One region of the Enterobacter cloacae complex sp. 385G4 genome, then DNA from elsewhere that is predicted to be linked to it. Evidence: predicted binding sites of a transcription regulator. Region 1 holds the regulator's gene; the other holds the start of a gene.
What was found. The regulator PurR, encoded in region 1, represses purine synthesis genes. The targets are predictions, from matches to a motif close to CANGCAAACGTTTGCNTG.
Positions count from the first base shown of each region.

Region 2: a site for PurR is predicted at 3,724-3,741, ahead of raiA (ribosome-associated translation inhibitor RaiA). Genes of this name have one in related genera too.

Region 1 is NZ_JBXWDD010000001.1:289,915-295,527, forward strand. It holds gene cfa (cyclopropane fatty acyl phospholipid synthase) at 1-905, opposite strand, end outside; gene punC (purine nucleoside transporter PunC) at 1,203-2,393, opposite strand; gene punR (DNA-binding transcriptional activator PunR) at 2,508-3,419, shown strand; gene purR (HTH-type transcriptional repressor PurR) at 3,437-4,462, opposite strand; gene cydH (cytochrome bd-I oxidase subunit CydH) at 4,760-4,849, shown strand; gene AC2FAJ_RS01590 (MFS transporter) at 5,011-5,613, shown strand, end outside.
Region 2 is NZ_JBXWDD010000012.1:2,081-7,693, forward strand. It holds gene clpB (ATP-dependent chaperone ClpB) at 1-863, opposite strand, end outside; gene yfiH (purine nucleoside phosphorylase YfiH) at 993-1,724, opposite strand; gene rluD (23S rRNA pseudouridine(1911/1915/1917) synthase RluD) at 1,721-2,701, opposite strand; gene bamD (outer membrane protein assembly factor BamD) at 2,833-3,570, shown strand; gene raiA (ribosome-associated translation inhibitor RaiA) at 3,839-4,180, shown strand; Phe leader region at 4,284-4,409, shown strand; gene pheL (pheA operon leader peptide PheL) at 4,285-4,332, shown strand; gene pheA (bifunctional chorismate mutase/prephenate dehydratase) at 4,440-5,600, shown strand; gene AC2FAJ_RS20905 (SMP-30/gluconolactonase/LRE family protein) at 5,597-5,613, opposite strand, start outside.

The DNA of each region.
Region 1 (5,613 bases):
TCGCTGGCGTTGGCAATCTGGCGTACGGACGGTAAACAGCCATTCGGAAAGATGTATTTGTTGATCCACGGGTCAACGTTATTGTCGGTCCGCTTAGAGCCGATGGTGTGCAGCAGGAAAATACCGTCCGGTTTCAGATTACGGTCCACCACCTCGAAATAGGTGTCGTAATTTTTCGGCCCGACGTGCTCGAACATGCCCACGGAAACGACCCGGTCAAACTGTTCGTTCAGATCCCGGTAATCCTGCAGGCGGATATCCACATCAAGCCCCAGGCACCGCTCCTGCGCCATTTTTTGCTGTTCAGCGGAAATGGTGACGCCGACCACGCTGACGCCGTAGTGCTTCGCCATAAAATACGCCAGCCCGCCCCAGCCGCAGCCAATATCCAGCACGCGCATACCGGACTGCAACTGCAATTTCTCGCTAATCAGGCGCAGCTTGGCCTGCTGAGCCTCTTCAAGCGTCGACGCCTCTTTCCAGTAGGCGCAGGAGTATTGCATGAAGGGGTCCAGCATGCGGCTGAACAGATCGTTGCCGAGATCGTAATGCTCTTTGCCGACGATCCAGGCACGCTTTTTACTTTGCAGGTTAAAGAGACGGGCAGAGGCGACACGCAGGGTGTCTTTAAGATTACGGGGGAGCTGTTTTTCCAGACCAGCACGCAGCACGCTGGCGAAAAAAGTATCCAGCCGTTCGCATTCCCACCAGCCGTCCATATAGCTTTCCCCCAGGCCTAGCGACCCCTCGCGCAACACGCGTTTAAAAAAATCGGGATGTTTAACCTGAGGATCCGATGGGGATGATCCGTTGATAGTGATGCCTGCCCGACCTAACAGTTCACTGACGATCCGGGACCAGTTATCGTCCGGAACGCTGACTTCTTCTATACACGATGAACTCATAGCTTCTCCATCACCCTACTGTGATCAGAACCTTAAAACAGCGTAGACGCTTTTTTGGTTTGTGAGAAATCTCACGGTAAATACCGCGAGGCTAGTATCCGACGTAGAACAGAGGAAGGGAGATAACCCTTGCCGAAATGCCTTCCATGGTAAAACGGGAGCACTCCGGCTCCCGTTAACACATAATATTTATCGTATTTAATCGAACCAAATTTAGTATAGGCCTCAAAATTTGGTGATTCAATAGAAAATTCTTAGCAACCTAATCACTGAAAATTAACATAGTTTTTGGCGCGATTAGGCATGCGAGGTTTCTACCTGCGTGCTCTCATCCTGAGCGGAAGCCTGCATGCGATAGCCTATGACGGCCAGCGCAACGGTAGCCAGCATCACGCTGGTTGTCGTCAGCAGCGGCGTGGCAATCAGCGCGGAGACCACCAGGCTTGCCAGGAAGCACAGCCCCAGCTGCAGGGTGTTCTGCAGCGCAGCCGCGCGGCCTGTCGCCTGCGGGAACGGACGCAGCGCCTGCGCCACAACGATAGGGTAGATCGCCCCGTTCGCGATGGCCATCACGCAGAATGGAATCAATATTTCGGCCAGACCCGCGCCCGGAATAAACCCAACGGCCCAGGTGCCAATGACGCTCAGCGCATAGAGCACCAGCAGCCACGGCAGCATCTGCTGGCCTTCCCATTTTTGCAGCGCCGCGCGACAGCCGTACCCGCCCACCAGGAACGCGATGGTCTGCGGAACGTAGCTCAGGCCAATGGCCGCCGGGCTATAGCCCATATCGTGCAGAATAAACGGCGAACCGGTCAGCCACGCGAAGAAGCTCGCCGAGCAGGCGGCATAGATCAGAACGTTGCCGCGATACGCTTTCGCGCTCAGCAGGGAGGTGAAGGTAATCGGCTTCGCGTCTGCGTGCGCCTCTTTTTTATGCGCGGGCTTGAGGGCGAACGCCGGCAGCATCAGCACCAGCGTGATGGCAAACAGCGTGGCAAAGATGGCCTGCCAGTCAAAGTGCGCGAGGATCCAGCTGCCCAGCAGCGGGGCGAGGGCCGGTGAGAGCCCCACCAGCGGCATGATGGTGGCGAAAATACGGTTAGTGCGGTTCGCCGGATAGTAGTCGGTGACCAGCGCCTGCCAGGTCACGGCCGCGGCACAGACGCCGACCGCCTGAACAAACCGCAGCACCAGCAGCCAGGTGGCATCGCGCACCCATAGCATCCCCAGGCAGCCCACGGCAAAAATGGCCAGCCCCAGCAGCAGCACCGGTTTACGCCCAAAGCGATCCGAAAGCGGTCCCCAGAGCAGCTGCGCGAAGGCAAAACCGGCCAGGAACAGGCTCAGGCTGGCGCTGATGGCGGCAGCAGGGGTTTGCAAATCTTCCTGCATGGCGGCAAACGCCGGCAGGTACATATCGGTGGCCAAAAAGCCCAGCACGCTTAAGCCGCCGAGCCAGACTAAAAAACCTTTCCTGGGTTGCACTGTTTTATTCTCCTGAGGAGGCAGGTATACGTTGGCGCTGAGTGTAGGGAGTGCAAAGCCGCTTGTGAAACGCTAATATTTGTCGGGTGCATTCAAATTTTTTGCAGGCAGAAAATGTGGTCAGATTATTCTCTTGAAGTGGTCGATGCTGTCGCGCGTAATGGCAGCTTTAGCGGAGCGGCGCAGGAGTTGCACCGCGTCCCTTCGGCCATCAGCTATACTGTGCGACAGCTTGAGGAGTGGCTGGCGGTACCGCTGTTTGAACGGCGGCATCGTGATGTTGAATTAACGCCCGCAGGGGCGTGGTTTTTAAAGGAAGGGCGTTCTGTTATCAAAAAAATGCAGATCACCCGCGAGCAGTGCCAGCAGATCGCGAACGGCTGGCGGGGCCACCTTTCCATTGCGGTGGATTACATCGTTAAGCCCGAGCGCACCCGGCAGATGATTGTCGATTTTTATCGGCATTTCTCTGACGTAGAACTGCGGGTCTCGCAGGAGGTGTTCAACGGCGTCTGGGATGCGCTGGCGGACGGCAGGGTAGAGATGGCGATTGGCGCGACCCAGGCGATCCCGGTCGGGGGACGTTACGCCTTTCGCGATATGGGGATGCTGAGCTGGAAATGCGTGGTGGCAAGCGATCATCCCCTGGCGGCGACGGAAGGGCCGCTGAGCGACGATACGCTGCGCAGTTGGCCGTCGCTGGTGCTGGAAGATACCTCCCGCTCGCTGCCGAAGCGAATTACCTGGCTGCTGGACAACCAGCGGCGGGTTGTCGCCCCTGACTGGGGATCGTCGGCGACGTGCCTCAGTGCCGGGCTCTGCGTAGGCATGGTGCCCGCCCATTTTGCACGTCCGCGAATCGACACCGGTGAGTGGGTTGAGCTAACGCTGGAGAATCCGTTCCCGGATGCGGCCTGCTGCCTCACCTGGCAACAAAATGATGTCTCGCCGGCGATGGCCTGGCTGCTGGACTATCTGGGGGACAGCGAAACGCTTAACCGGGAGTGGCTGCGGGAGCCAGACTGACTGGCTCCGCAATGAGCTTAACGACGGTAGTCGCGGAACGGGCCATCCGCAACGGAACGGCGTTCGATGAGGCGAGGGTGAACTTCAATGGACTGTGACTCTTCACGCTTGTTGACGATCCTGTCCAGCAGCATATTGAAGGCGGTTTCACCCAGTGAATCTTTCGGCTGGTGAATGGTGGTTAACGCTGGCGTGAAGAAGCGCGCGTTGCGCACGTTGTCATACCCGATCACGGAGATGTCCTGCGGTACGCGCAGACCCAGCTCGTCGGCCGCACAGAGGGCGCCCATCGCCATGATGTCGCCCCCGCAGAAAACGGCGGTTGGACGGTGAGGCTGGGAGACGATCTGCTGCATCGCGCGGTAGCCTGATTCCGGCTCAAAGTCGCCCTGCACGATCCAGTTTTCCGGCACGGTGATTAGCGCTTCTTCCATCGCTTTCATAAAACCGGCCAGGCGGCCCGCGCCGGTGTTGCGTTCCAGCGGACCCGGGATCACGCCAATCTCGCGGTGGCCGCGTTCGATCAGATAACGGCCCGCCATGTAACCGCCTTCGAAGGCGTTATCGATAACGGAGTCGGTGAAGTCGGCGCGCGCTTCGCCCCAGTCCATCACCACCATAGGGATATGGCGATACTCTTCCAGCATCGACAGCACGGATTCCGGGTACTCTGAACACATCACCAGCAGGCCGTCCACGCGCTTTTGCGCCATCATCGACAGGTAGGCGCGCTGTTTTTCAATGCTGTTCCAGGCGTTGCCGAGAATCAGGGTATAGCCTTTCTGGAAGCAGTTTTTTTCTACCGCTTCAATGATCTCGGCAAAATAGGCCGCTTCGCTGCTGGTCGCCAGCAGACCAATAGACTTGGTGTGATTAACCTTGAGGCTCCGCGCAACCGCGCTCGGCGAGTAGTGCAGCTCTTTGATCGCTGCCCAGACGGCGTTGCGCGTCTCTTCCGCCACAAAACGGGTTTTGTTAATTACATGTGATACGGTTGTAGTGGAAACGTTTGCGCGTTTTGCTACGTCTTTAATTGTTGCCATTAAATGTCACTCCAGACCATATCCTAAACTCCTGAAAAACTTGAAGGTAAACGTTTGCCTTCTCTCACCCTTATCACGCAATTTTGAATTGCGGCACGCCGGGAAAACGACACGGGACGTCAGGAGGGGGTCAATGGCCGGTACGCTAATAAATTTAGCGTGGAATTTTGGCCTATCTTGATGAAAAGGGGAAGAGGTAAAGTGTTTATCAGCTTAAATCCAGGAAGATTTTTGACGTAAACTGTGCAAAAATGAGCAAGCTCACTTTTCGTGGGGGGATTAAAAGGAGAAAAATTGATGAGTTCCGATCTGAAGTTTTCGCTGTTCACCACCGTTATTGTGCTGGCGCTGATTGTGGCGGCTGGCCTGACGGCTGCGCTGCATTGATTTACGCGGGGGGAGTCTTCTCCCTCCCGAACGCTCCGATTGTTACTTCTCTGGCAAAAATCTTTTGCCATTTTGTTAACTTCTCATTTTTTGTGATTGATGTCATGCTTTCCGCTTCTTTGTTCTGTGTCACCACATGACACGGCATCCGGAGTTGACGCATGAAAATCAATTTTCCCCTGCTGGCCCTGGCGATTGGCGCTTTTGGGATTGGCACCACTGAATTCTCCCCGATGGGGTTACTGCCCGTTATCGCCCGTGGCGTGGACGTCTCGATCCCGGCCGCCGGGATGTTAATCAGCGCCTACGCCATCGGCGTGATGGTGGGAGCGCCGCTGATGACGCTTCTGCTTTCGCACCGTGCGCGCCGCAATGCGCTGATTTTCCTGATGGCGATTTTCACCCTGGGCAACGTGCTTTCGGCCATTTCGCCGGATTACACCACTCTGATGCTGTCGCGCATTCTGACCAGCCTCAACCACGGTGCTTTCTTTGGTCTGGGCTCGGTCGTGGCCGCAAGCGTGGTGCCAAAACACAAGCAGGCCAGCGCCGTGGCCACCATGTTTATGGGGCTGACCATCGCTAACATCGGCGGTGTTCCTGCGGCAACCTGGCTGGGCGAGGTCATTGGCTGGCGGATGTCCTTCCTGGCGACGGCCGGATTGGGCGTGGTCGCGATGGTGGCGTTGTTCTTCTCCCTGCCAAAAGGCAGTGCGGGTGAACGCCCTGATGTACGCAGAGAGCTGTCGGTGCTGATGCGCCCG
Region 2 (5,613 bases), on a different contig from region 1:
TTACCAGCCCCCACCATGGTGTGCAGTTCGTCGATAAACAGAATGACGTTGCCTTCCTGTTTCGCCAGGTCGTTAAGCACGCCTTTCAAACGCTCTTCAAACTCACCGCGGTATTTCGCCCCGGCCACCAGCGCGCCCATATCCAGCGCCAGTACGCGGCGGCCTTTCAACCCTTCCGGCACTTCACCGTTTACGATACGCTGCGCAAGCCCTTCAACGATAGCGGTTTTACCGACCCCCGGCTCACCAATCAGTACCGGGTTGTTTTTGGTACGACGCTGCAGTACCTGAATCGTACGGCGGATCTCTTCGTCACGGCCGATAACCGGGTCAAGTTTGCCCTGCTCGGCACGTTCGGTCAGATCGACCGTAAATTTCTTCAAAGCCTGACGTTGGTCTTCGGCTCCCTGATCGTTCACGCTTTCACCTCCGCGCATTTTCTCAATCGCCTGAGTCACATTGGCGGTGGTTGCACCGGCAGATTTCAGCAGGTCGGTCAAGGTACCGCGTGATTCAAGCGCCGCCAGAACAAAGAGCTCCGACGAAATAAAGTTGTCCCCACGTTTTTGCGCCAGCTTGTCGCAAAGGTTCAGCACGCGCACCAGATCCTGCGACGGTTGAACGTCGCCGCCGGTACCTTCTACCTGCGGTAAACGGCTCAGCGCCTGATCGATAGCGGTGCGTAACTGGCCAGCATTAATGCCAGCAGACGTTAATAAAGGACGTACCGATCCCCCTTCCTGATTCAGCAAGGCGCTCATTAAATGAAGAGGTTCGATGAATTGGTTGTCGTGCCCCAGTGCAAGGGACTGGGCATCGGCGAGAGCAAGCTGGAATTTATTAGTAAGACGATCCAGACGCATAACTCCTCCCATAACAGGTCAAATTTGCTACTGGAGATTAAATGAGGTCATCCCTCAATTATTCAAGGTTAATGACCTGAATTATGTGAAAAGAAAACGGCACGTGCCGGATCGTCTTGATTCTTTAGGTTATATCAGCCAAATGAAACTTGCCATACGACCCGTCGTCTTGTCGCGGCGATAGGAGAAAAAATCATCCTTTTCGGTGAACGTACAGCGATCGCCGCCGAAGATCTGCGTTACGCCAATATTATTCAGACGCTGGCGGGCAAGCTGGTAAATATCCGCCAGATATTTTTCCCCGGCAGGCAGAAAGGCCTCAATGGCTTGCGGATCTTTTTCCATGAATGCTTCGCGAACCTCCGGCCCCACTTCAAAAGCACGAGGGCCAATCGCCGGACCTAGCCAGGCCATGATATAGGCGGGATCATCATTGAAGCAGGCGACGGTCTCTTCCAGCACGCCCTCGCATAAGCCACGCCAGCCCGCGTGCGCTGCTGCTACCTCCGTACCGGCACGGTTACAAAACAGAACCGGCAGACAATCGGCGGTCATTACGGCACAAACCGTACCCGGCGTATTACTGTAAGAAGCATCGGCGCGTTTGGAAGCGTAAGGTTCTCCCGTCAGCTTCAGTACCGCTTTGCCGTGAACCTGCTCCAGCCAAACCGGTTTCGACGGCAGATTTCCCGCAGCAAACAGACGCGTGCGGTTCTCTTCAACGTGTTCCAGGCTGTCGCCGCAGTGCGCGCCGAGGTTTAAAGACTCCCACGCGCCCTGGCTCACGCCGCCAATACGGGTCGAACTACAGGCGGCCACGCCTGCAGGCAGCGGCCACTCCGGGACAATCAGTTTGGTCATAACCAGTCCACTTGATCCTTATGTTCTTCGAAATCGGCACGCATGGCATCAATGAGTTCCACCATATCCTGCGGGATAGGCGCATGCCATTCCATCTGGATACCACTGATCGGGTGATAAAGACGCAGCATGGTCGCGTGCAGCGCCTGACGATCGAATTTACGCAGTACGCTGATGAACTCATCCGACGCGCCTTTTGGCGGACGCGGACGACCGCCGTACACCTGATCCCCCACCAGCGGATGGGTAATGTGCGCCATGTGTACGCGGATCTGGTGAGTACGACCGGTTTCCAGGCGCAGGCGCAGGCGGGTATGAATACGGAAGTGCTCCATAATGCGATAGTGCGTCACAGCCGGTTTACCCATCGGATGCACCGACATATGGGTACGTTTCGTCGGGTGACGGCTGATCGGCTCTTCTACCGTGCCGCCAGCGGTCATGTGTCCAATCGCCACCGCTTCATATTCGCGAGTAATCTCACGCAGCTGCAGCGATTCCACCAGACGGGTCTGAGCGGGAACGGTCTTCGCCACCACCATCAGACCGGTGGTGTCTTTATCCAGACGGTGAACGATACCGGCACGCGGGACATCCGCAATCGGCGGATAATAATGAAGAAGTGCGTTAAGTACCGTACCGTCTGGATTCCCTGCGCCCGGATGAACAACCAGGTCGCGCGGCTTGTTGATCACCAGAATGTCATCATCTTCATAGACGATGTCCAATGGGATATCCTGCGGCTCGAAGCGGATTTCCTCTTCGATTTCAGCATTGATGGCAACAGCTTCCCCACCAAACACTTTCTCTTTTGGTTTGTCCCAGATCTTGCCGTTTACCAGCACGCGCTGGTCAAGGATCCATTCTTTTATGCGTGAACGCGAATAATCAGGGAACAATTCGGCCAAAGCCTGATCTAAGCGTTGACCGAGCTGATTTTCGGAGACTGTTGCGGTGAGTTCTACTCGTTGTGCCATAAACTGCTTCTTTGTTTAACGTTGGGTTTTACGGCTTTGCCGTTTAATATAGTGTGCTATTGTAGCTGGTCTTAATCGGGAGCAGGAACAGAGTTTCTCCCGGACAAACATTTGAGGAAAGTCAAAACGTCATGACGCGCATGAAATATCTGGTGGCAGCGGCCACGTTGAGCCTGGCTTTGGTGGGCTGCTCCGGTTCGAATGAACAGGTCCCTGACAATCCGCCGAATGAAATCTATGCGACTGCACAACAAAAGTTGCAGGACGGTAACTGGAAACAGGCGATAACGCAACTGGAAGCGTTGGATAATCGCTATCCATTTGGTCCGTATTCGCAGCAGGTACAGTTAGATCTTATCTACGCCTACTACAAAAATGCCGATCTGCCGCTGGCTCAGGCAACTATCGATCGTTTCATGCGTCTGAACCCGACTCATCCTAACATCGACTACGTCATGTACATGCGCGGCCTGACCAACATGGCGCTGGACGACAGCGCCCTGCAGGGCTTCTTCGGCGTAGATCGCTCCGACCGTGACCCGCAGCATGCGCGCGACGCCTTCAATGACTTCTCCAAGCTGGTGCGCGGCTATCCGAACAGTCAGTACGTCACCGACGCGACCAAACGTCTGGTGTTCCTGAAAGATCGTCTGGCGAAATATGAGTACTCCGTTGCGGAATACTATACCCGTCGTGGCGCATGGGTTGCCGTGGTTAACCGCGTAGAAGGTATGCTGCGTGATTACCCGGATACTCAGGCAACGCGCGACGGCCTGAAGCTGATGGAAAATGCTTACCGTCAGATGCAGATGACCGCTCAGGCTGAAAAAGTGGCGAAAATCATCGCCGCGAACAGCAGCAACACGTGATAGCGTTTCAATGCAAAACGGCAGCCCGAAGGCTGCCGTTTCTTTATTCAATTCAGACATCCGCTGAAGCGCTTTAGCCTCAACACATCCCGTCAACTATGACCGCAATTCGTACCTTCCACAAGGTAAATCTCATCTCTTCCTGCCCTGCCTCACAAAAAAGATTCCCTGACAAAAACCGACAAAATAACGTGATCTAAATCACACATTTTGACATTAGGTCGGGTATGCTGGAATCACCAAGACGGAAAGACAAGAGGTAAAATTTATGACAATGAACATTACCAGTAAACAAATGGAAATTACTCCGGCAATTCGCCAGCACGTCGCAGACCGTCTCGCCAAACTGGATAAATGGCAAACACATTTGATTAATCCACATATCATCCTGTCCAAGGAGCCTCAGGGTTTCATCGCTGACGCAACTATCAATACTCCAAACGGCCATCTGGTCGCCAGCGCAAAACATGAGGATATGTACACCGCAGTCAACGATTTGATCAACAAGCTGGAACGGCAGCTCAATAAAGTGCAACACAAAGGTGAAGCCCGTCGCGCCGCAACGTCGGTGAAAGACGCCAGCTTCGCGGAAGAAGTTGAAGAAGAGTAATCCTTTAAATTGAGTGTACCGCCAACGCGCCTTCGGGCGCGTTTTTTATTGACAGGGTGAAAACAGTACGGGTACTTTAACGGTATCAATCACAGGATGACTTTATGAAACTTACGCCGTTCTTCTTCGCATTCTTTTTTACCTTCCCCTGAACGGGAGGCGTTTCGTCGTGTGATAAAGAATGCGAAGACGAACAACAAGGCCTCCCACACCGGGGGGCCTTTTTTATTGATAACGATAAAATGAGACAGGCAACACTATGACACCGGAAAACCCGTTACTGGATCTGCGAGTAAAAATCAGCGCGCTGGATGAAAAATTACTGGCGCTGCTGGCCGAACGTCGCGCCCTCGCCGTTGAAGTGGGCAAAGCCAAGCTGGACTCTCATCGCCCGGTGCGTGATATCGACCGCGAGCGCGATCTGCTGGAGCGTCTCATCCAGCTCGGTAAAGCGCATCACCTCGATGCCCATTACATCACCCGGCTGTTCCAGCTCATCATCGAAGATTCCGTTCTGACCCAGCAAGCGTTACTCCAGCAGCATCTCAATAAAACCAACCCGCACTCGGCGCGCATCGCCTTCCTTGGGCCTAAAGGCTCCTACTCTCATCTGGCCGCACGCCAGTATGCCGCACGTCATTTTGAAGAGTTTATTGAGAGCGGCTGCGCAAAATTCGCCGATATTTTTAACCAGGTTGAGACCGGCCAGGCGGATTACGCCGTGGTGCCGATTGAAAACACCAGTTCCGGTGCCATCAACGACGTTTACGATCTGCTGCAGCATACCAGCCTGTCGCTGGTCGGCGAGCTGACGATCCCTATCGATCACTGCGTGCTGGTCTCCGGTTCAACGGACCTGAACACGATCGAAACGGTCTACAGCCATCCGCAGCCTTTCCAGCAGTGTAGCCAGTTCCTGAACCGCTATCCGAACTGGAAAATTGAGTACACCGAAAGCACCTCGGCGGCAATGGAAAAAGTAGCGCAAGCCAACTCCCCAACCGTTGCTGCGCTCGGCAGCGAAGCGGGCGGCGCGCTGTATGGCTTACAGGTTCTGGAACGCAATCTTGCTAACCAGACGCAAAACATTACCCGCTTCGTGGTGCTGGCCCGCAAGGCAATCAACGTGTCAGACCAGGTGCCGGCAAAAACCACGCTGCTGATGGCGACCGGCCAGCAGGCGGGCGCGCTGGTAGAAGCCCTGCTGGTGCTGCGCAACCACAATTTGATCATGACCAGGCTGGAATCACGCCCAATCCACGGTAATCCATGGGAAGAGATGTTTTACCTCGATATCCAGGCCAACCTGGAATCTGCATCCATGCAGAAAGCCCTGCGCGAACTGGGTGAAATTACCCGTTCAATGAAAGTGCTGGGCTGCTATCCGAGCGAAAACGTCGTCCCGGTCGATCCAAGCTAGCATTCGATAAAAC